One region of the Thalassospira sp. ABD4_177 genome, then DNA from elsewhere that is predicted to be linked to it. Evidence: riboswitches for the same ligand, from Rfam matches in the RefSeq annotation. Region 1 holds a riboswitch; each other region holds the start of a gene.
What was found. A riboswitch is a leader RNA that binds a small molecule or an ion and turns the genes downstream of it on or off. The one in region 1 is predicted to bind cobalamin.

Region 1 (7,948 bases):
CAGGATCAGCCGCAAGGTGGCAGTATCCTGTCACAAGGCACAAGCGGGATGGAAAGATCATGAGTGCAGATAGCTATATGGATATGGCGCTTGAAGAAGCCCGTGCCGCTGCCCGGCGCGGCGAAGTGCCCGTCGGTGCCGTTCTGGTCGATGCCGATAGTGGCGAGGTGCTCGCACGGGCCGGCAACCTGACCGAGGAAATGAACGATCCGACCGCCCATGCCGAAATCCTCGTGATCCGGGCGGCCGCCGGGGCCAAGGGCGAACCGCGTCTGCCAAATTGCGATCTGTATGTCACGCTTGAACCCTGTCCGATGTGCGCAACTGCCATTTCATTTGCCCGCCTGCGCCGTGTCTATTTCGGGGCCTATGACCCCAAGGGCGGCGGGGTGGATCACGGACCGCGCGTGTTTGAAAGCACAAGCTGCCATCACCGCCCGGAAGTTTATGGCGGCATCGGCGAGGTCGAGGCCGCCAAGCTTCTGAAGGATTTCTTTGGGTCGCTGCGTTAACCCTGTTGCTGATTACCCAGTGCCGGCAAGTGCTGGAACATCCAGGTTTCGCTGAGTGGCGCGTCACCGCGCTTCAGATACATGCGCAGGTCAACCGGATCGGTGCCCGCCGCCTTAAGGTCAAAGGCCGCGCGCCAGATGCGGGTATCCATGATCGGTTCGATCTTGGTGCGGACAATCTCGCCGCGTGAGGATGTCGCAACCACTTCCGGGAACTCGCCATAGGCCAGGGTTCCAAGAACCTCGCCTTCGAACTCGACGGAAAACTTGATCTCGTCTTTCGGGCGATTGGTCCCGGGCTCCCCGCCGCGGCCCATGCGGGTGGCGGTGGCGCGTGCGAGTTCCTTGACCGGGAACGGGTTGTGGGCCTGCCAATGCAGGCGGTATTTGAACTGATAGCTGTTGCCCGCCTTGGCTTCGCCATTCGGGACCCAGAAGGCGGCGATGTTATCGTGGATTTCATCGTCGGTCGGAATTTCGATCAGCTGAACCGCGCCGTCATTCCATTCACCTTTCGGTTCGACCCACAGGCTGGGGCGGCGGTGATAGCGCACGCCATCCAGATAGTTTTTCACATCGCGATCACGCTGCATCAGGCCAAAGCCGCGCGGGTTCTGGTCGCCAAAGGCGGATGCACGAATGGTTTCCGGGTTATTCAGCTGTCGCCAGATGCGCTCGCCACCACCGGTCCAAAGTTCCAACCCGTCGCTGTCATGCACTTCCGGACGCCAATCAAATCGGAATGATTTATTCTGTTCGGAATACCAGAACATGCTGGTCAGCGGCGCGATGCCAAGCCGTTCGATGTCTTTTCGGACAAACAGATGCTTTTCAACATCCATGGTGACCCCTTCGCCGCGATAAAGCAGGAATTTATAAGCACCCGTGATGCTCGGCCCATCCAGCAGCGCATAGACCGTCACCGGGTCTTCGGGGTTTTTCGCCGGTTCGATAAAGAACTGTCGGAAATCGGGGAATTCTTCGGGGATGTTGGTTGCGGTATTGACCGCAATCCCGCGGGCAGACAGGCCATATTGGCCTTCATCACCAATGGCGCGGAAATACGAAGCGCCGAGGAATGCCGCCCAGTCCTGGGTTTTCCAGTCGTCGCGCGCCTGATTTTCATGCAGGCGGAAGCCGGCAAAGCCGCTATTGGCCGGCAGCTGGCGGGCAATGCTGTCTTCGGGCATGTCAAAGTAATCGGGCTTATAGATCACTTCGCGCGCCTGCCCGTTTTCCAGAAGATACATATGCACCGGCTTGGCGAAATACATACCCAGATGGAAGAAGGTTAGTGGATAGGTGCCCGATCCGTCGGAAAACGGCGAATGATCGCGTTTGTAATGCAGCTTGCCATGGGTATCGTAATCAATCTTGCCGACGATTTCCGGGTTCGGTGCAACGGGTGCTTCGTAGGGCTCGGTTGCCATTACCTTGGCGCGCTCAATCAGGCTCGCAAAATCAAAGCTTTGCGCATTGCCCAGATCAAGACCGGGGACCTCGGCCATCGCATGGCTATAAAGCGACATGCCCGGCAGGATCAGGCCAGCGGCGGCGATGGATTTCAAAAAGCGTCTGCGTTCCACGGAAGTCGTCATTTTCACCATGTTCCGATGATTACGTTAGCCAGCAAAGCATACCGGGCAGTGTGGAGGTAATCGGGACGAATGATGGCAAATTCAAGGTGACGATACGCTGGCCTGACACGGACGCGCGGCGCTTGACGAACAGTGTTATCTATGTGAAATCAATTTCTTGTCGGTATCCGAAATTCGGATAAAGGGAATTCGATGTGGTCTGGCCTTGCCAGATCATTGACCGAAGCTGCCCCCGCAACTGTAGGCGGTGAGCATTTTCTGATTTCGCCACTGGGTAATGCCCGGGAAGGCCAGAAAATGCAGTGACCCGTGAGCCAGGAGACCTGCCGACATGAACACGACGGACCGGGCGGGGTGCCCCGGAGGATGTCGGTACATGTCGCGTTATGCGCAGGTTGGAGCTCATTCCATCGGCGTTTAATCCCGAACATTTCCCGCCATTTTTCAGCACGCTAGCCAGTCCCTTGACGATAGTAACTTTGATGTTATGTTATAACATAACATTTAATGAGGCCGGTTGATTCCATTCCATAAAATGGATTCCGATCTGCCTCCGTGAAAGGACAATGACGTGATTACAATCAACAAACAGGGTCTGGCAGTCGGGGTGATTGCTGCTGGATTGGCATTCATGAGTGTGGGCGCCCAGGCAACCGATTATCCGCTTACAATCGAGAATTGCGGGCGCAGCGTGACTTTTGAAAAGGCGCCGGAGCGGGTTGTTTCGCTTGGTCAAAGCAATACCGAAATCCTGTATCGGTTGGGATTGGCGGACAAGGTTGTCGGAACGGCCGTGTGGTTCAATCCGGTGGCCGAGGAATATCGTGAAGCCAATGCCAAGGTGAAGCGCCTTGCCGATAATGATCCGAGCTTTGAAAGTGTTGTTGGCCAGAAACCCGATCTTGTGACCAACCAGTATCAGTGGCACGTCGGCCCGAACGGTGCGGTCGGCACGGTCACGCAGTTCAATGAGCTGTCCATTCCGGTCTATACCGCGCCGGCCGATTGTGTCGGCAAGGATAACAGCACCGGTGGCGATGGCACGCGCCTTGATGCGTTTTCGATGGATCTGATCTATCAGACGATCAGTGAAATGGCCCTGATCTTTGATGTTGAAGATCGTGGGGACAAGCTTGTTGCAGACCTGCGCGCGCGTGAACAGGCGGCGCGGGCAAGTGTCGAAAGCATCGATGGTAGCGGTATCAGCGCCCTTTTCTGGTTCTCAAGCGCCGAAATCGATGTTGATCCCTACGTCGCCGGGCAAAAGGGTGCGCCGGGTTATATTGCCAATATCCTGAATGTTCGAAATGTCATCGACAGCGACGATGAATGGCCGAAAGTCGGTTGGGAAACCATCGCACGCGCCAATCCGGACATCATCGCAATTGGCAAAATGGAACGTCGTCGCTTCCCGGCCGATGACTGGGAGCTGAAAATGAAGTTCCTCAAATCCGATCCGGTGACCAGCCAGATGGATGCGGTTCGCAATGACCGGATCGTGGTGATTGACGCAATGTCGATGAACCCGACCATCCGTACCATCGATGGTATTGAAATGATGGCCAAGGCGGTTGTCGATCTGCGCCAGAGCCAAATCAATTGACGGCCTTGCTTTCTTCAATCGTCGGACGTCGCACCGGCGCAGCTTTTGCTGCGCTGGTGTTGCTTGGCCTCGCGCTCGCCTTTGCGGCGTCGGTGGGGGAAACATCCATCCCGATCCGCACGGTGATCGATACCATCGCCAATCATGTGTGGGGTGCCGGTTACGCGATTGATCCGATTGATTCCGGTATTGTCTGGAACTATCGCCTGAGCCGGGCGGTGGTTGCTGCGTCCTGCGGCGCGGCATTGGCCTTGTCAGGCGCAGTCCTGCAGGCGCTTTTGCGCAATGCGCTTGCCGATCCCTATTTGCTTGGTATTTCCGCCGGGGCGTCCACGGGGGCGGTCAGTGTTGCCATCCTTGGTATCGGGGCGGGCATGTTTGGCATGTCGGTGGGCGCGTTTATCGGCTCTGTCGTGGCATTTTCCTTTGTCTCGCTGCTGGCGTTGCAGGCAGGACGCGGGACTGGCGCGATCATTTTGGCGGGTATTGCCGGTGCGCAGCTTTTTAACGCCCTGACATCGTTTATCGTTACAAAGTCTGCCAGTGCCGAGGAAGCCCGCGGGATTATGTTCTGGCTTTTGGGTAACCTCAGTGGTGTGCGCTGGCCTGATGCATCGCTTGCCCTGCCGATCGCCATTGTCGGATTGCTGGTCTGTCTTTGGCATGCGCGCGCACTTGATGCATTTACCTTCGGGCGGGATTCGGCGGCATCGCTTGGTGTGCCGGTGCGTCGTGTTTACGTCGTTCTGATTGGGGTTTCGGCCCTGATGACGGCGGTGATGGTAAGCATCGTCGGCTCCATCGGGTTTGTCGGGTTGGTTATTCCGCATGCGGCGCGTTTCTTTGTTGGCAATCGTCATGGGCTTTTGTTGCCCTTGTCCGCATTGATCGGCGCACTTTTCCTTGTTGGCGCAGATGTGATTTCCCGGGTGATTGTGCCCGGTCAGGTTCTGCCAATCGGGGTGATTACGGCCTTTGTCGGCGCACCGGCCTTCGCGCTTATTCTCTGTCACGGAAGGGTCTTGCGATGACCTTGGAGCTCCGCAATGTCGATTGGTCGGTCGGTTTCAAAAAGATCGTGCGGGATGTCAGCTTGCGCGTTGAGCCGGCCGAATTCCTTGGCGTCATCGGGCCAAATGGATCGGGTAAAACCAGCATGATGTCGGTGCTCGCAGGTATTCGCCCGCCATCTGATGGTCTGGCGCTGCTTGACGACCAACCAATGGGCAAGGTCGGGCGGCGTAATCTGGCGCGCCGGATCGGATTTGTCGAACAGCAGGCCGATACCATTGATCGCATCACCGTGCGCGAAGCCGTTTCACTTGGCCGGACACCCTATCTCAGTCTGCTCTCCCCATGGTCCGAAACCGATGATGATATCGTTGCCAACGCGCTTGAACGGGTTGCGATGGGCAATATGACCGACCGGATCTGGCACACATTGTCCGGCGGGGAAAAGCAACGGGTTCATATCGCCCGTGCATTGGCACAGCAACCTGATTACCTGCTTTTGGATGAGCCAACCAACCATCTTGATATCCGACATCAGCTTGGGCTTTTGGAACTTGTGCATGATTTGCCGGTGACGGTGGTGGCTGCCCTGCATGATCTGAACCACGCTGCACTGTTTTGTGACCGGATCGCGATGATGGATGGCGGGAAGCTGATCGCAATCGGAACGCCGCGCGAGATTTTGACCCAAAAGAATTTACGAGATGTGTTTGGTGTCGAGGCCGATATCGAAACCGAAAGTGATGGTCGCTGTCACATCCGGTATCGGGTGAGCCGTCAAATGGATGTGATAAACAAAAAAGACCGGGTTGCTTGACCCGGTCTTTTGATTTCGCTACTTGAAACGGGTTTAGCCCTGTTCGCGGGCAACCGCGCGCCAGCCAATATCGCGGCGGCAGAAACCACCTTGCCAGTCAATTGCATCAACCGCCTCATAGGCGCGCTTCTGGCTTTCGGTCACGGTCGCACCACGTGCAGTGACGCCAAGAACGCGTCCACCGGTCGCGACCAGCTTGTCGCCATCCATCTTGGTGCCGGCATGCAGGACCTTGACCTTGTCCATGGCATCAGCTGCCGGGACATTTTTGATTTCGGTGCCTTTTTCATAAGATCCCGGATAACCCTTGGCAGCCATGACGACGACCATCGCGGTTTCATTGTGCCATTCGGGTTTGACGTTATCGAGTGTGCCGGTCGCGGCACCGTCGAGGATATCAAGCACGTCGGATTTCAGACGGGTCATCAGGACCTGACATTCCGGGTCGCCGAAACGGATGTTGTATTCGATCAGTTTGGGATTGCCGGCATCATCGATCATCAGACCGGCAAACAGCACGCCCTTGAACGGGTGGCCTTCTGCGGCCATGCCCTTGACGGTCGGGATGATGATCTGATCCATGACCTTGGCTTCGACCGCATCGGTAAAGACAGGGGCCGGGGAATAGGCGCCCATGCCACCCGTATTGGGGCCGGTATCGCCTTCGCCAACGGCCTTGTGATCCTGGGCTGCGACCAGCGGAATGACATTTTCACCATCACAAACGGCAAAAAATGAGGCTTCCTCACCTTTGAGGAATTCCTCGATCACGATTTCCGCACCAGCATCGCCGAACTTGCCGCCCACCATGCATTCGTCAATGGCAGCAAAGGCTTCGTCATTTGTCATACAAATGGTCACACCCTTGCCGGCGGCCAGACCATCGGTTTTGACGACAATCGGTGCGCCCTGTTTTTCAACAAAGGCCTTGGCGTCCTTGGGTTCGGTAAAACGGCCATAGGCTGCGGTCGGGACACGGAACTTTGCCACCATATCCTTCATGAAGCCCTTGGAGCCTTCAAGCTGGGCTGCAGCCTTTGAGCAGCCAAAGGATTTGATACCCGCAGAGTCCAGTGCGTCAACAAGGCCAGCAACCAGCGGCGCTTCCGGACCGACAACGACCAGATCAACCGTGTTGTCCTTGGCAAATTTCACCAGACTATCAATGTCGCTATCGGAAATCGCAACGCATTCGGCCGAATCCGCAATGCCGGCATTGCCCGGTGCGCACCACAGTTTGGAGATGCGCGGGCTGCGCGCAATCGCCCAGCACAGTGCGTGTTCACGTCCGCCGCCGCCAACGACCAGAACCTTCATGACTTTATCCTTCGACTTGTCCGATTGCTTGATGGTCCAAGCGTGATGAACTAGGCTTGTTGCCAAGTACGCCACGCCCTGCATTTCATGCGGGCTTTTAGCATAAAGTACCCTTGATGACGCAAGATTTGTTCGACCCTTACGCCCCGGTTCCCGAAACGCCTGCAAAATCGGGAAATACGCCCGAATTTTCGGTTTCCGACCTGTCAAACGCGCTGAAACGCACAGTCGAGGATGCCTTTTCCTTTGTTCGGGTGCGCGGCGAAATTTCCGGGTTCAAGCGTGCTGCCAGCGGGCATCTTTATCTTGCGCTCAAGGATGACAAGGCGGTGCTTGATGGCGTGTGCTGGCGCGGGCAGGCCGGCAAGCTTGGTCTTGTGCCCGAAGACGGCATGGAAGTCATCGTCACCGGACGGCTGACGACATTTCCCGGCCGGTCGAAATACCAGATCGTCATCGAGACGATGGAAGTGGCGGGCGAAGGCGCGCTTTTAAAGCTTCTTGAAGAACGCAAAAAGAAACTCGCTGCCGAAGGCCTGTTTGAGCCTGAACGCAAAAAGCCGATCCCGTTCCTGCCCGATGTCATCGGTATTGTCACGTCGCCCACCGGGGCTGTCATCCGCGATATCATGCATCGCCTGCGTGATCGTTTTCCGCGCCGGGTTTTGCTGTGGCCGGTTCTTGTGCAGGGGCAGGGGGCGGCTGATCAGGTGGCTGAGGCCGTGCGGGGCTTTAATGATCTTTTGCCCTATGGCCAGATCCCGCGTCCCGATGTGCTGATTGTTGCGCGCGGCGGCGGGTCGCTTGAAGATCTGTGGTCGTTTAACGAGGAAGTTGTTGCCCGTGCGGTGGCCGAGTCCGACATTCCGGTGATTTCGGCCGTCGGGCATGAAACTGACACCACCCTGATTGATTTTGTTTCCGATCTGCGCGCGCCAACGCCCACCGGGGCGGCGGAAAAGGCCGTGCCTGTGCGTGGTGAGCTGATCGGTCAGGTCGAAGAGGATGGCGTTCGCCTGGCACAGGCCGTGCGGCGGTTGGGCGTTGAAAAGAAAACAGCGCTTGAAAGTCTGGCGCGTGGTTTGGGCGA
Region 2 (7,948 bases), 790 kb from region 1:
GGTCATGGCCATAACATCCCGCGCAGCCATACCGGTTGTGATGCATGTTTTGCCGCCGGCGCGTGACAATGGTTTGGGCAAAGGTGCGGGATCACCAAAATGGGTGATGGTTGGCCTTTCTGTGATTATCGCTGCCATCCTGTCATTCGTTTTGGCGGGCTTGATTGCGACCCTTGCGGTTCTGGCGGGCGCGGTCCTGGCTGTTGGTCTTGTCGCGGTGGTGGCGAAATGGCAGATCGGTGGTCAAACAGGGGATGTGTTGGGCGCCACCCAATTGGTAAGCGAGCTTTTTGTCGCAATTGCCTTCATCGCCGTCATCTGATGATTTGGTACAAGAAGAAGGGGTCATAAACCGAATGAGAACAACACGCTGGTGGTTGGTGCGCCATGCCCCGGTCAAAAACCCCGAACGACTGGTCTATGGTCAAAGCGATATGCCCGCCGATCTGACGGATCAACAGGCGCTCGCATCCCTTGCCGGGCAGTTGCCAAGGGATGCGGTCTGGGTCGCCAGCCACCTGTCGCGGACCCACGATACGGCCCGCAGCCTGCAGAGTTTCATGGATATCGACGTCGCCCCACAGGGCGAAAACGGTTTTGCCGAACAGCATTTCGGTGATTGGGAGCTGCAAAACTGGAACGACTTGCCCAAGGGCGAAACAACGCGTTTCTGGACGGACTTTGCCCGTCAGCATCCCCCGAAAGGTGAGAGCTTTGCCGATGTTGTCGGGCGCGTCGGGCCAGTATTCGGGCGATTAAACGATGCGTTCGCCGGGCGTGATATTGTCGCTGTGCTTCATGGTGGCACGGTGCGTGCCGTATTGGCCAACGCACTTGGCCTGTCGCTTGAAGCGGCACTGGCGTTTCATGTCGATACTTTGGGTTTGACCACGCTTGAATATATCGACGAGGTCGAAGAACCCGGTTGGCGTGTGACAGCCGTTAATCAGCGATTTTAAGCAAGCCTTTTACGCAGAAGCCAGTTCGACGTCTGATGCCATGTCATCAAGGGCATGTTCGGCCAGATAGCGGTCCACCATGTCCGGGCTCAGGTCATGTTTTTGGCAAATATCGAAAACATCCCGCAGATAGGCCTGATAATACGGTACCGGCCGGCTGCGTGATTTTGCACGGAGCTTGGCGACATTCGGGAAATCGCCAGCAAAGGATGCGCTTTCGATGACCTGAATGATGGTGTCGTCAATGATGGCGGCTGGCATGCCGCAATAGGTTTTGCCACAGGCTGACAGCATCTTGCTTGCGGTCGGAACAGAAATGCCTGGCTGTGAAAGCAGTTCGTTCAGTTCTTCCTGTCCGAAATCGGCAATCGACATCAGGGTCACAAGGGTCGACATATCGCGCACAAGCAGCGATAGCGCATTCACCCGAATGCCCCGTTCGTGCGACCAGATGATGGTCGCGATCACGCCCTTTGAAGCATCCTTGGCAAAGATTTCCCGGACATCACGCCGTGCCAGCGTGATTTCGCCTTCGTTGGCGTATTCCTCAAGAAAGTCCTGAAAGGACGGGTTTGGGCTGTTCAAACGACCAAGCAAACCCAACCACATGTCCTTGCGAGAGGACGTGGTCCAGGTTGGCGCATTCAACTGTCGGATTTTCGATAGGTGAGAGCGTATAGCCATGTGTTCTTGCAAACTTCCAGTTTACCCCAAGAGTTTCGGCGCAGATTTTTCTGCTGCCAGCCGGGTTTTGTGCTTTTCAATCCCGGGTTTTCGCCAGATTGCGGATTTTTCCGTCTCTGATTCCAGCGCAACGGTTTTGATGTTGGCTGAAATGGTATGACCTCTCAAGCAGACAATTCTTACAAATACTGACCTTCCGATTAGGGTGTGTGCGCAACGAAGGGTTAAGTCCCCAGAATGACCTTTGGCATTTTTGGCAAACCTGATAGGTTCGGCGCACCGTTCGGTGATGGGAAATCGGTGCAAGGCCGATGCTGCCCCCGCAACTGTATCGGGTTGGGAGATCCGGGTCGGCGCGATGGCGCCAGACCAGCCACCGGGCAACCGGGAAGGCGGATCGCTTTCATGCCCGCAGCCAGGAAACCTGCCGAAGGTGTCACTATTCTTTTGATGGTGGCGACGCAATCGGGCCTCGGTGGGAGGCCATGGCGAGGAATAAACGGGATGACCCAGACTTTACCCCCCACAGCACCCCTTGGCGGGACGCATCTGATCCTTGGCGGGGCGCGCTCCGGTAAAAGCCGGTTTGCCGAAAACATCATCAATCACGCGGGCGGCGGAACCTATATCGCAACCGGACGGGCCTGGGATGATGAAATGGCCAACCGCATCGATCTTCACAAACAATCGCGCGGCGATCTTTGGCACACCATCGAAGAACCGCTTGAACTGTGCGCAGCACTTCGGACCTGTAATGTTGCCGGTGGCAAGCCGGTTCTGGTCGATTGCCTGACCTTGTGGCTGACCAACTTGATGCTCGAAGATCGCGATATTGATGCCGAGATCTCAGCACTTTGTGAACTGGTGCCAACACTTGTCGTGCCGGTCCTTTTTGTGTCAAACGAGGTCGGCTTTGGCATCGTGCCGGAAAATGCAATGGCGCGCAGTTTTCGTGATCATGCCGGGCGCCTGCATCAACGCATCGGGGAGCTGGCAGACAAGGTCACCCTTGTGGTGGCCGGCATTCCGATGCAAGTCAAATAACAACATATAGCAACACAAAGAATTGATTTTTAAGGATTTCAGAAATGGCACAATTGGGCAAAATCCCGGCAACCGTCATTACCGGTTTTCTCGGTGCAGGCAAAACAACCATGATCCGCAATATGCTGGAAAATGCAGATGGTAAACGCATTGCGCTGATCATTAACGAATTTGGCGATCTTGGTGTTGATCGCGGCATCATCAATGGCTGTGGCATCGAAGGGTGCGCAGAAGATGACGTGGTTGAACTGGCCAATGGCTGCATCTGTTGCACGGTGGCAGATGATTTTCTGCCGACCATTCAAGGCCTGATTGATCGTGATACGCCACCAGATCATATTGTTATCGAAACATCTGGTCTTGCCCTGCCAAAACCCTTGGTAAAGGCGTTTAACTGGCCCGAAGTCCGGTCGCGCGTGACGGTTGATGGTGTGGTGGCTGTTCTGGACGGGGCCGCACTCCGCGATGGTTTGTTTGCCCATGATCACCACGCGGTTCAGGCCCAGCGCGAAGCTGATGACAATCTTGATCATGAAAGCCCGCTTGAAGAACTGTTCGAAGAACAGCTTCACTGTGCCGATATGGTGGTTTTGAACAAAACCGATCTTCTCACCGATGCCGAACGCAGCAAGGTCGAAGCCGATATCAGGGCGGAGCTTCAAAAGCCGTCAGTCAAGATCATCGCGACCGATCATTCGCGGGTTGAGAATGCCATCCTGTTGGGCCTTGGTGCCGCCGCTGAGGACGATCTTGATAGCCGGCCCAGCCATCATGACGATGGTCACGAACATGATCATGACGATTTTGACAGCTTTGTTGTCGCCCTTGATGCGATCAGCGATCCGGCAGCCCTTGAAAAGCGCCTGATTGATGTCGTGCGGCAGTTTGATGTCCTGCGGATCAAGGGGTTCCTTGATGTGCCGGGCAAACCGATGCGCCATGTGGTGCAGGGTGTTGGCGAACGGTTCCAGCGCTATTTCGATCGCCCGTGGGCAGACGGGGAAACTCGCCGGTCGGAACTGGTGGTGATTGGTTTGCATGGTCTCGACCGTGCCGCCATCGAGGCCGCAATAAAGGGGGCATAAGCCGGTTTGTTCACGTTTTGTTTCATGTGAAACATCATCTGAAAAGTGGTCTAAAAAAACGGCCTTAAAAAAACGGCCTCAAAAAAACGGAAAGAACCGATGCATCTTTTGGCAGCTCAGCCCGGAATGGTGACCGATGGCAGTGAGGCCGTGGACCTTGGACAGCAACCCGGTGATGTGGTGATCCTGTCGGCGGCTGAATCCGAACTGGCCTGTCTTGCCGGGGCGCAGGGGCGTCTGGTCGATGCATATCATGACGCGGTTCCGTCCTTGCGACTGGCAAGCTTGCTTCAGCTTGGTCACAACATGTCGGTCGATCTTTATATCGACGATGTGCTTTGCGATGCCAAATTCATCATCGTGCGCATTCTCGGCGGGTGTGGCTATTGGGATTATGGCATCGAACAACTGGTTGCTCTTGCGCGCGCCAAGGACATTCCCTTGGTCCTGTTGCCCGGTGATGATCAACCTGATGCGGAGCTGTTGTCGCTTTCGACCGCCAAGGGGCGTGAATACCAGAATATCTGGCGCTATCTGATCGAGGGTGGACCACAAAACTCCGAGAATTTACTGCGTCTTATATACGAAAACCTGAATTCAAATGTGAATTGGAACTGGTCACCCGCCGCCCCGCTGGTCAAGGCTGGCGGCTATTGGCCGGGAAAGGCACAGGCAAGCCTTGATGACATCAGGGCGAACTGGGTTGAAAATCAACCGGTTACACCAATTGTCTTTTATCGATCGCTGGTGCAGGCCGCCAATCTGGATGTCATTGACGCGCTGGTTGAGGAACTTTGTGCCAACGGTCTGAATCCATTGCCGATTTTTGTCGCCAGCCTCAAGGACCCGGTGGCCGCAGCATTGGTTGAAGACTGGCTGTGCGAAACCGATGCGGAACTGATTTTGAATACCACCGGTTTTGCGATATCCGTTCCGGGATCAGAACGAAAAGGCGGACCGTTTGATGCGGTAGATGCACCAGTGTTTCAGGTGGTGCTTTCCGGCGGCGGCGAAGAAGCCTGGCGCGAAGGTGTGAATGGACTGGCTGCGCGCGATATCGCAATGAATGTCGCCTTGCCCGAGGTCGATGGGCGTATCCTTTCACGCGCCATCTCGTTCAAGGGATCGGCGGGTAAGGATGACCTGACCCAGATTGATCTGGTGAAATACATCCCCGTGCGGGATCGCGTGGGTTTTACCGCCAAACTTGCCGCCAACTGGGTACGCCTTCGTAACTCTGATGCCGCGTCGCGCAAGGTTGCGATGGTGATGGCCAACTATCCCAACAAGGATGCCCGCCTTGGCAACGGGGTCGGGCTTGATACCCCGGCCGGCATGATTGAAACACTGCGTGCCATGCAGGGTGAAGGATACCGGGTCAATGATCTGCCCGCCGATGGCGATGCGCTGATTGCTGCGATCAAGGCCGGTCCGACCAACGATTTCAAATCGCTTGCGACCCGCGAAATTCGCGTGACCCTGGCGCAAAGCGACTATCAAAAGGCATTTGATGATCTGCCCCGAACCATCCGCGATCAGGTGAGGGAAGCCTGGGGAGATCCGAAAAACGATCCGTTCTATCTGGCAGACCGCGATGCCTTCGCGCTTTCCATCCTGCCGCTCGGCAATGTGGTGATCGGGTTGCAGCCGGCACGTGGCTATAATATTGATCCGCTTGAAAGCTATCACTCGCCCGATCTGGTGCCGCCGCACAACTATTTCGCGTTTTATATCTGGCTGCGCCATGTGTTTGGCGTTGATGCCATCATTCATTTTGGCAAGCATGGCAATATGGAATGGCTACCGGGCAAGTCGCTGGCATTGTCCGAGGATTGCTTCCCCGAGGCGGTATTCGGCCCGACGCCGCATTTCTATCCGTTTATTGTCAATGATCCGGGCGAAGGCACACAGGCCAAGCGGCGCGCACAGGCCGTGATCCTTGACCATTTGACCCCGCCTTTGACGCGCGCTGAAAGTTATGGGCCGCTTAAAGATCTTGAGGCGCTGGTGGATGAATATTATGACGCCGCCGCAGTCGATCCAAGGCGCCTAGCGATCCTGAAACGCGACATCCTTGAATTGGCGATCCGCATCGGGCTTGACCGTGATTGCGGGATCGAGGCCGGCGAGGACGAAGAAAGCGCGCTGGCAAAGCTTGATAACTATCTGTGTGAGCTTAAGGAACTTCAGATTCGCGATGGGCTGCATATCTTTGGCAAGGCACCGGAAGGGGATCTGTTAACCGATCTTCTGGTGGCCCTTGCGCGGTTGCCGCGCGGAGCGGATAGCGGGCCCAAGGCTTCCCTGCACCGTGCAATCGCCAAGGATATTCTTGGCGATCGGGCATTCGATCCGCTTGACTGTGCCTTTGCCGAGTTTTGGCCCGGCGCCAAGCCCGATATTCTGGCCGCCTATGACAGCGCGGACATCGGACCATGGCGCACTACGGGCGATACTGTGGAACGGATCGAGCTTCTGGCGCGTGATCTGGTCAAGGGCACTGTAAAGGCCGATCCGGCATGGTCGGCGGTCGTTGATGTTATTTCCGATATCGAAACGAATATTCGGCCCGCTGTCACCGGCTGTGGCCCGGCCGAGATCAAAGGTCTGTTACGTGGTCTTGCCGGGAAGTTCGTGGAACCCGGCCCGTCTGGTGCGCCGACCCGCGGGCGCCCCGATGTGTTGCCAACCGGGCGCAATTTCTATTCGGTTGATACCCGCACGGTGCCGACCCCGGCGGCCTGGCAGTTGGGCTGGAAATCAGCGGAATTGTTGTTGGAACGCCACGTTCAGGATCATGGCGAATGGCCAGCTGCCCTTGGTTTGTCGGTCTGGGGGACGAGCAACATGCGTACCGGTGGCGATGATATCGCACAGGCGCTGGCGCTGATGGGGGTACGCCCGACATGGGATAGCGCATCGCGCCGCGTGACCGGGTTTGAAATCATGCCGGCATCGGTGCTGGGGCGTCCGCGTGTTGATGTGACCTTGCGCATTTCCGGTTTCTTCCGCGATGCTTTTCCGGGGTTGATTAATCTGTTTGACAGTGCGGTGCGCGCGGTGGCCGACCAATCCGACGAACCCGATGACATCAATCCGATTGCCGTGCGGGTAAGGGCCGAGGCGGAAAAACTCCGCAACCAAGGTATCGCGGATGATCAAGCCGCCCGACAGGCCGGTTTTCGCGTTTTCGGCTCCAAGCCGGGGGCGTATGGTGCCGGTCTACAGGCGATGATTGACGAAAAGCTTTGGGAAGACGAATACGATCTTGCCGATGCCTATCTTGCCTGGGGCAGCTATGCCTATGGCAACGGGGCCGAGGGCACGGCGGCCCGCGATCTGTTTGAAACCCGTCTGTCGAAGGTTGATGCGATTGTCCATAATCAGGACAACCGCGAACATGATCTGCTGGACTCCGATGATTATTATCAGTTCGAAGGTGGAATGACATCGGCGGTGCGGAGTCTGTCGGGCAAACAGCCCACAGTTTATCACAGCGACCATTCCCGCCCCGAAAGCCCGAAAATCCGCACCCTTGAAGAAGAAATCGCCCGTGTTGTCCGCGCCCGTGTGGTGAACCCCAAATGGATCAAGGGCGTGATGCGCCATGGATACAAAGGCGCGTTCGAGATGGCGGCAACAGTCGATTATCTGTTTGCCTTTGCCGCCACGGCGCGTTGTGTCGCCGATCATCACTTTGATCTGGTCTATGATGCCTATCTGGGAGATGCCGAGGTGCGCGATTTTATTGCCGATCATAACCCTGATGCATTGCAAGATATTAAGGACCGCTTGCATGAAGCGATTGAACGCGGTTTGTGGCAACCGCGCCGCAACAGTGTTGCTGTCGATTTGGAAGGGTAAGGGATCAACTCTTCCTTGTTATTGGAATCACAGTAATTTTACCGTGGGAACAATGTGGGGAGTTGAAACGTTACGTTTTCGCACCATATCTCAATTAACCAACTGTTAATCAGTTGCGTGGGACGGGGCACACCTTTCGGATCGCCTGCATGGGAAGCAGGGTGATCGAACAGATCGGAGGCCGCGATGGATATCAAGACCAACGTTCGTTTGTCGGATTATTTGCAAACCCCGATGCCTGCTCATGATCGGCATGCAGATATCATCAACTTCATGCTTTCTGATTTTGACATGCCCGAATGGTTGCGCGCA
Region 3 (7,948 bases), 1.3 Mb from region 1:
AGGGCCACCGGCGTCATGCCCGAAAGCAGGCTTAACATCATCAAGACAACTGCATTGGCCCGAATACCGATCAGGATGGCATGCATCAAACCTTCCTGACTGGCTTGCGCACCAAGGACAGTGAACATCGGCGTACCCGGTGTTGTAAAAGGCAGCATCACCAGCATCACAATGATGAAGCCATCCATGGCCGCCATGCGCTTTAATGTCACGCGCAACGGCAAATCGGTCAGGCTCAGCGTGATGGCCGCAACCGCCAACGCCCCCAGCGCAAATTCAATTTGATGCAAGGCCACCACGACGATCGCAAACACACACGCCGCGACCAACCTGACCCGAGGGTCAAACATTCCGATGAATGACGGCGTGTGTCCGCCGCCCCCCGCCTGAACGTTCAAGGGTTGGTCATGTCCGAAAAGATGGCTCATGCTTTGGGTGCTTTTGCTCGTAACCGTCGCGCTGCGATGTAGTAAATGATCCCGAAGGCACCTAATATATAGCCAATCCCACCCAGAATCGATTGAAGATCATTCTTTTCCTTATAGGCCGTGATTTCACGTCGCAGCGGACGCAATTCATCGCGGACAATGGTCGCGATGATCTTTTCCTGTTCGCGGGTGATTGCGGCGTTTGAGTTGGATGCAGTTACGCGTGATGCAGTGCCTGTTTGATTGGAGACCGCTTGTTCGACATCTTCGACAGTCGACAAATCACTTATGGCAAAACGCGCTTCGGCCACATGCCCCGCCCCAAGATCGGCGCGAAACAACAAATCAACATCACCGCTTGGCGTATAGACAAAGAAACCATCTTCATCGGTTGTCACTTCGTCGATCTTGTTGCCTTCAGGATCGAAAACCTCGACAAGCGTGTTTTCGGCCATATCCCCGCTTGAAAAGCCGATTTCACCTTCAATGTTCTCGCCGCTGGGAAACACCGACGCGATGACCTTGTGTGCCTGCACCGGCCCAGCGCCAAGCACCATTACCCCCAAAGCGAGGGCAACCATAACTGCCTTAGCCATTTGATGCCTCACCGGCCTGCTTTGCGCGAAGTGCCGCCGCCTGTAATTGGAAATCGGTTACAGGGTCTGCGGGCTGTAACAAGGCCGGTTTAACCTTTGCAATCAGATAAACCGCGGCCGCAGAAACCAGACCTTCGACAACCATGATCGGGATATGCGCAAAGAAGACGAGTTTCGCCGCCGCGACGAAGCCATCCCCGCTAAGCGCAAGGGAAACCGCCACACAAAGCGTTGTTAGCGCAATTGAAAAGGCCCCGGCAATGCCGCCCAGAATAGCGGCTGTTACCGGATTGCTGCGCGACACCATGCCGCGGAACAAGAGCCCCGCCAGAACGGCTGGAAACGCGATATTGACCGTATTGACGCCAAGAACCGTCAAACCGCCAAAACCAAAGAAGATCGCCTGCAGCAAAAGTCCTACAAACAGCGCAGGAAATGCAGTCCAGCCGAGCACCAGCCCGGCCAGACCGCTCATGATCAGATGCACGCTGGATGGTCCAACTGGCACATGAATAAGCGAAGCAACAAAGAATGTTGCTGACAAAACCCCGGTTGCGGGAATTTTATCGATTGGCAGCTTCCGCAAGCCCAGCCCAAGCCCGGCCACTGCAAGAACGCCCCCGCCAATCAAGACTTCCGGTGCCAGCGCACCATCCACAATATGCATCTGTTTTGTCCCTCGCCTATTTCACATCATAGGCGCGAACCCACAGGACTGCATCCTGTGAAAGCTCTTTGCCCTGAAATTCTTTTTCAGGGCCGCTGCCAAGTGCTGCAAATCCCCAAAACCCTGCCTTGGGGACACCAAAGGTGAAATACCCGTTTTCATCTGAAATTGCCACCACAGCACCACCTGGCATCGGCGATGCGGTTGGTCCCTGTGGTGTGTTGCTGGCCATATCGGGTTCTGCGGCCATGTATTCGATCTCAATCTCGCTACCCGCGACCGGCTGTCCTTCGCTCAGAACACGGCCGGTAAAGGTCGAACCGGCGATGATGTTGGTCGGGCGGTTCAGCGGCAGGATTTCGGTTTTCAGCCCTTGCGGCTCCATCCAGTCGGTCGGAATTTCGTTGCGGTTCACATAGGATTTTGTGATTTGCTGGATATAAAGTTCTTCGCTTTCCTCGTAATACGGGCTTGGCACGACAACCATGACATAGTCGCCGCTGCGGCGAAGGGAAAGCACACCATCAAAGGCCGCGGCCGAGTTCGCAGAACCGGTGAAGGTGATCGGCGAAAGTGTTGATTTCAAATCAATTTTCTTGCCGCGATTGATCGCGTAAAATTCCAGCGGCTCAGCCATATCCATGACATGGCCATTTTCGAACGGATGCCAGAAAATCAGCTTTACCGGCTGATCTCCGGCCTTGGTCACGTTTACTTCTGGCGTGTAGGCCAACTGAAAATGTGCCTGGGCCGGCATGGTTGCCGACAGCACGCAGGCGCTTGCGATTGCAAGCTTTCCAAGAGTCTTCAACATATAATCGTCTCTTTCTCAAACGATGCACGCAGGCGAAAAACCCAACGCGCAGGGTCAGGACAAAGAACGATAGGATGGCTGGAAGCAAGATTGCGGATCTTAGTAAGACCGTGTGTACCCCTGCAACCTGACGCTCACCCCGGCGTCCAACAGTTTGATACCAAGTGCCAGGCACTTGGCAGTCAAAGGCAGGTCTCCTGGCTCGCGGTTTGAAAAGCACTACGCCTTCCCGGTATATCCCAGTGGCATATGCAGTGCTTGGACCGCTTACAGTTGCGGGGGCAGCCGTGGCCTTGTCACGCGTGACGCACCACGTTCCCTTTTAAGTTGATCCATTCAGATCAACACCAAAGACACTGTCATAATCCACGTGCGGCGGATCGCTGTCAACTCTTAGCCCGGTTGTGGGGCCATAATCTTTTGGGGGGACGGCTTGACCTGATTGGAGCGCCGGGCAAAGATCATCACCACCTTTGGCGACGGGCTTCAAATGCCTGCATTACGATGGGCGGAAACATCATGACACCTGAAACGGTTCTTGTTTTCTGGTTCAAGGAACTCGAAGAAAAACAGTGGTTTATCAAGGACACGTCCCTTGACCGCCACATCACTGAACGGTTTTCCGATTTTCATGCCGCCGCGTGTGCCGGTGAGCTTTTTACCTGGCGCACAACGCCCCATGGGCGCCTGGCCGAAATCATCGTTCTCGACCAGTTTTCGCGTAATATGTATCGCGATCAGCCGCAGTCCTTTGCGTACGATACGATGGCACTGGTGCTGGCCCAGGAAGCGGTTGCCTTGGGGCTTGATCGCAAACTGGTAACGCCGCAAGAGCAAGCCTTTTTGTATATGCCATACATGCATTCAGAATCCGAAATCATCCACGAAGTCGCTGTCGATCTGTTTTCTCAGCCGGGCCTTGAGCATAATTACGAGTTCGAGCTGAAGCATAAAAAGATCATTGATCGTTTTGGTCGCTACCCGCATCGCAACGACATACTTGGCCGCACCTCAACGCCAGAGGAAGCAGCGTTTCTCAAGGAACCGGGTTCATCGTTCTGAACATGAAAAAAAGGGACGGTTTCCCGTCCCTTTCATTCGGCGTCGCCAAATTCCCAAACGATCAGCCAACATCCCGGTCGCGATTGTCCCACCAGTCTTGAACAAGGTTTTCGGCCTCGTCCATGTAGTCGGCCTTGCCGGCAAGGAAAGCTGCCATGGCTGCACTGCCCTTGATCTTGGCTTCGGCGGGCGTGTCTTCAACGTCGCCGCGCCACACACCGAGAAAATGTTTGAGCGATATCGGGCTTTGCTCTTCGCCGTCCTTGGCGGTTTTGGGCAGCATCGCTGGCCAGCGCACATCATTGAGTTCCCCGTTATCAAGCATCCGCAGGTCCACATGCTTGTAAGGGGTTCTTTCGGCCTCGCCCCCGCCGCCCTTGATCACACCAATACGTGGCAATTCCAGAAGCTTGCCTGTTTCCCGATGAACATCGAGGAACGCCGGGTGAAACACACCCAAAAATGCCGATTTTGCCTGCAACGGGTTCAGCAAACGAAGCAAGGTATTGACAGGGCTGCGCAAACCAAGCAACGGACGCAGGCCAATCAGTTCCTGAAGCTTCGGATGCATATGACGCAGCGGCAGATAGGCAAATCCCTTGGATGCGATATCTGATCTGGCTTCTTCGGCAGACATGGCAATCGGCAGTTTCAGCGCCTTGATGGCGGCCTCGGTGCCCATGCCATTGACCAGATGCGAGTTATAGCCATGCATCAGGATTGGCACACCGTTCTGCGACAGCAACAAGGCAGAAAGCACAAACCATGGCAAACCACGGGTTCGGCCCGCCGCATATGACGGCCAATCGAGTGCCGGACGGTCAAGATTTTCGTCCTCACCCTCTTCATCCGGTTCAAGACGGGCCGCCTTCCGGACGGCCTCGATCATGCCAGCGAGTTCTTCAGGGGTTTCCGCCCGATAGCGCAGCATCAAAAGAAACGCGCCAAGCTGGATCGGTTCGACCTCATCGCGCAGAATCATCGAGAACGCGTCAAAGGCTTCCTCGCGGGTCAGGCTGCGTGACCGGCCCGGCCCACGGTAAAACGTCCGCAGATAGCCCGAAAACGGGTGTGATTCTGGTAAGGCATTCTCATCCTCGAGCTGTTCAAGATGCTCGTCGGTCATAGGGCTTCACCGGATAGTTATGTCGTTACTGATCGTGGATGCGCGTAAAGACCCACTCCGTCTCGGTCGAGAGGTCATCCTGATAGCTGTAGCCATCCACATTGAATTTCTTGAGCTCTTGCGGGTCTTCGATCCGATTGTCAATCATATAGCGCCCCATCATGCCCCGCGCACGCTTGGCCGAGAAACCGACAACCTTGACCGTACCACCCTTTACCTCTTTGAAAACAGGGGTAATAACCGGGCCATCAAGTACCTTGGTCTTGATCGATTTGAAATACTCGTTCGAGGCCAGATTGATCAAGCTGCGATCCTTGTGACCCTTGGTGATTTCGTTGATTTCTTTTGAAATCTTGTCATCCCAGAACGCATACAGGTCCTTGCCACGCGGATTGGCAAGGCGCGTTCCCATTTCAAGACGGTAAGGCTGCATCAAATCACGCGGCTTCAACAATCCATAAAGACCTGAAAGCATCCGGAAATGGGCTTCGGCCCAATCGATGTCTTCGGCCTTCATCGTATCCGCATCAAGACCGACATAGGTGTCCCCACGAAACGCGAAGATCGCCGGTTTTGCGTTGGTCTTGTCAAACGGGCGCGAAAAATGCTGAAAACGCTGATAGTTCAGATCGGCAAGGTTTTCGCTGATCCCCATAAGCTTCATCAGATCGCTGCGGCTTTTTTTGCGCGCGACATCAACAAGTTCTTCGGTGTCATCCAGAAATGCAGGTTGGGAAACAGACATTTCAGGAACGTCGGTTTCGAAATCAAGCTTCTTGGCCGGGGACACAACAGCAAGCATCAATCTGCCTCTTCTCTTTCATCTCGGTTCGATTTGTCGTAACAAGCCACAAGGCATGGGCAATGTCTAGGGCCCAACCCCATGTACAGGAGTATACGGCTGTACATTGGTTTGGACCCTTGGCGTTAACCATAAACTTCTAATTTTGCAGAAAATCTGTCTGGCGCAAGCTTTGACGGAAGAAAGGACCCATTATGAGTGAACAAGTTCGCGCGTCGCACATTCTTCTGATGTATGCCGGTTCGGCCCGTTCGACCGCCACCCGCACCAAGGACGAAGCCCTGACCGAAATCAACGCGCTCAAGGATCAGGTTGCAAACGGTGCCGATTTTGCCGAACTCGCCAAAGCCAACTCTGACTGCCCGTCCGGCCAGCAGGGCGGCGATCTTGGCTTCTTTGGCCGTGGCATGATGGTTCCGGAATTCGATGCCGCCGCATTCAGCATGGATGTTGGCGCGACGTCCGACGTGGTTGAAACCGATTTCGGTTACCACCTGCTGCAGCGTACCGCCTAAGCAACCGCTTACGCGTCGTGCACTAAAAAAGGCTGGCATTCATTTGCCAGCCTTTTTCTTTTCAGTCGTGTCAGTCGCGCCCTTCAGAAATCAACAATCGGCGCATCAAGCTCGTACTGCCCCTTGTGATCTTCGATCTCGAGCACCCAGACATCGGGATCAAAGCCGACCTGCTTGCGCCAGTAATCGTCACAGGCAAATTCGGTTTCCCGGCCCCCGTCCGGGCCGCCAGCAACCAGCATCCAGCCCAGATCGCCATCAAGTGTCGTGACCCGAGAATAGACGAAACATCCGCTTTCAAACCGGTTGAGCTTCAAAAGGACCGCACCAGCGTCCTCATTGCCCTTATGTGCCACCATGGCTGTAATCAGGTTCGCCTGACAAATCGCGATCTGCCCGCGCACCCATAGCCCAGCTTTAAGGCGCGGCTGCATCTATACCCCTTCCCGCGTTGCGGTGACGTTTTCTGGCATTTGCAGGATCAGGTTCGGGTTGGGACAGATACTTTCCCAGATATCCCATTCCGACGGCTTGGCGGCGCCAAAGAAGTCGCCTTCCCGGCCGAGCATGTCGAAAATGATCTGGAAATGCAGATGCGGGATCCAGTCGCCATTGATCGGGATATCCCCAAAGCTGCAAAACAGATCACCCGCCGCAATTTCCTTGCCCTTATAGAGCCCTTCAAGCGATTCGCGGCTCAGATGGCCATAGAGTGTGTGGAATTTGATGTCTGCCGCCGGTTCGTGCTGCAAGATGATGGTCGGCCCATAATCAAGATGCAGGTTGTTGTCGGCAAAGCTGTGCACAACCCCATCGAGTGGCGCGAATACCGGGGTGTATGCCGGGGCAAACAGATCGATGCCAAGATGCTGGCTGCGGGCTTCGCCATCATTTTTGAACTGTTCGGACTGATAGCAGATCCGGTCTTCACGATAGCGGCCAATGCCAACCGGTGCACTGGCATCTGCCAATTGCTGCCACATGATTTCGGTCTGGCGCGCCGGATCGCTTTCACCGCCGATCACAACATCACCGTTTGATGAGAAATCATAGACGATCTTCGCACAGCTTTTGAGATCGCAGTCCATGACCGAGCGGAACCCATCACAGTTCACTTCGATCCAGGCAAGCAAGCTTGCGGCCTCCGGCATCGGTTCTTGGCCTTGTGCAAGGCGATCCTGATAGGTTTGAAGACGTTGGGCTGCGGCAGACGATCGCAAAACGGTCACGGTGATGGCTCCGAAACAGAAAAAGGCAGGGACGATGCCCTGCCTTTAGCTACATGATTATATAAGTGATCGGCAAGCTTTGGCTTACCAGTTGGTCACTTCGTATTCGCAGGACACGTCATCATCATCGGTGTCGGTCAGTGCAACCGTCAGACGGCGCATCTGCGGATTGAAGCGTTTTATGAAGTTCAAAAGCAGCAGCGATTCTTCGGAAAGCTCGCCTGCGTCTTCGTCATCTTCATCCAGTTCACAGAGCTCAACCAGCTCAAGGAACAGTGCGCCGAGTGCGCGTTTGACGTCTTCACCACCTTTAAGACCGCCGGTCAGATCGCCAAGCGGGCCCAGGTCGATTTCGAGTTTGCGCAGATTAGCACTCATCTGATCGATGGCATCTTCATCAAGAACCATCTCGGCCGCGATCATATGCGTGCCAACTTCGTTGATGTTCATGAAACCGACGAACTCAAACAGGTCATCCTTGGTGCGACCGTCTGCCAGCAGCTTTTCGGTATGTGCTTCGAATTCGTCGAAGTCGATATCTTCGCCAAGATCGTTTTCAAGATCGCTCATGTCGCTCTCCAATCAAAATTTGCGCTGCTGATACTCTGGATTGCGGGAAAACTCAACCCGGACTGGTGACATGGCCATCTGCTATGCAGCCATCACATTGCATGCCAAACAATATTGCGAACGATAACGCATTATCACT

Region 2: linked by a shared signal. The riboswitch ahead of cobU (bifunctional adenosylcobinamide kinase/adenosylcobinamide-phosphate guanylyltransferase) and the one ahead of ACXAF0_RS05910 (ABC transporter substrate-binding protein) in region 1 are both predicted to bind cobalamin.
Region 3: linked by a shared signal. The riboswitch ahead of ACXAF0_RS12090 (DUF4198 domain-containing protein) and the one ahead of ACXAF0_RS05910 (ABC transporter substrate-binding protein) in region 1 are both predicted to bind cobalamin.

The regions. Positions count from the first base shown of each region.
Region 1 covers NZ_JBSWWO010000001.1:1,291,886-1,299,833, forward strand. The annotation lists gene ACXAF0_RS05900 (nucleoside deaminase) at 60-512, shown strand; gene ACXAF0_RS05905 (OpgD/OpgG family glucan biosynthesis protein) at 509-2,110, opposite strand; cobalamin riboswitch at 2,255-2,455, shown strand; gene ACXAF0_RS05910 (ABC transporter substrate-binding protein) at 2,682-3,713, shown strand; gene ACXAF0_RS05915 (FecCD family ABC transporter permease) at 3,710-4,744, shown strand; gene ACXAF0_RS05920 (ABC transporter ATP-binding protein) at 4,741-5,541, shown strand; gene purD (phosphoribosylamine--glycine ligase) at 5,575-6,858, opposite strand; gene xseA (exodeoxyribonuclease VII large subunit) at 6,975-7,948, shown strand, end outside.
Region 2 covers NZ_JBSWWO010000001.1:506,680-514,627, forward strand. The annotation lists gene cobS (adenosylcobinamide-GDP ribazoletransferase) at 1-322, shown strand, start outside; gene ACXAF0_RS02400 (histidine phosphatase family protein) at 357-959, shown strand; gene ACXAF0_RS02405 (hypothetical protein) at 969-1,643, opposite strand; cobalamin riboswitch at 1,899-2,089, shown strand; gene cobU (bifunctional adenosylcobinamide kinase/adenosylcobinamide-phosphate guanylyltransferase) at 2,148-2,687, shown strand; gene cobW (cobalamin biosynthesis protein CobW) at 2,732-3,772, shown strand; gene cobN (cobaltochelatase subunit CobN) at 3,872-7,636, shown strand; gene ACXAF0_RS02425 (hypothetical protein) at 7,823-7,948, shown strand, end outside.
Region 3 covers NZ_JBSWWO010000001.1:2,631,912-2,639,859, forward strand. The annotation lists gene cbiQ (cobalt ECF transporter T component CbiQ) at 1-428, opposite strand, end outside; gene ACXAF0_RS12080 (cobalt ABC transporter permease) at 425-1,024, opposite strand; gene cbiM (cobalt transporter CbiM) at 1,017-1,691, opposite strand; gene ACXAF0_RS12090 (DUF4198 domain-containing protein) at 1,708-2,505, opposite strand; cobalamin riboswitch at 2,676-2,872, opposite strand; gene ACXAF0_RS12095 (DUF924 family protein) at 3,025-3,567, shown strand; gene ACXAF0_RS12100 (glycosyl transferase family protein) at 3,629-4,693, opposite strand; gene yaaA (peroxide stress protein YaaA) at 4,719-5,495, opposite strand; gene ACXAF0_RS12110 (peptidylprolyl isomerase) at 5,690-6,010, shown strand; gene ACXAF0_RS12115 (DUF1491 family protein) at 6,094-6,444, opposite strand; gene ACXAF0_RS12120 (peptidoglycan DD-metalloendopeptidase family protein) at 6,445-7,239, opposite strand; gene ACXAF0_RS12125 (hypothetical protein) at 7,324-7,809, opposite strand.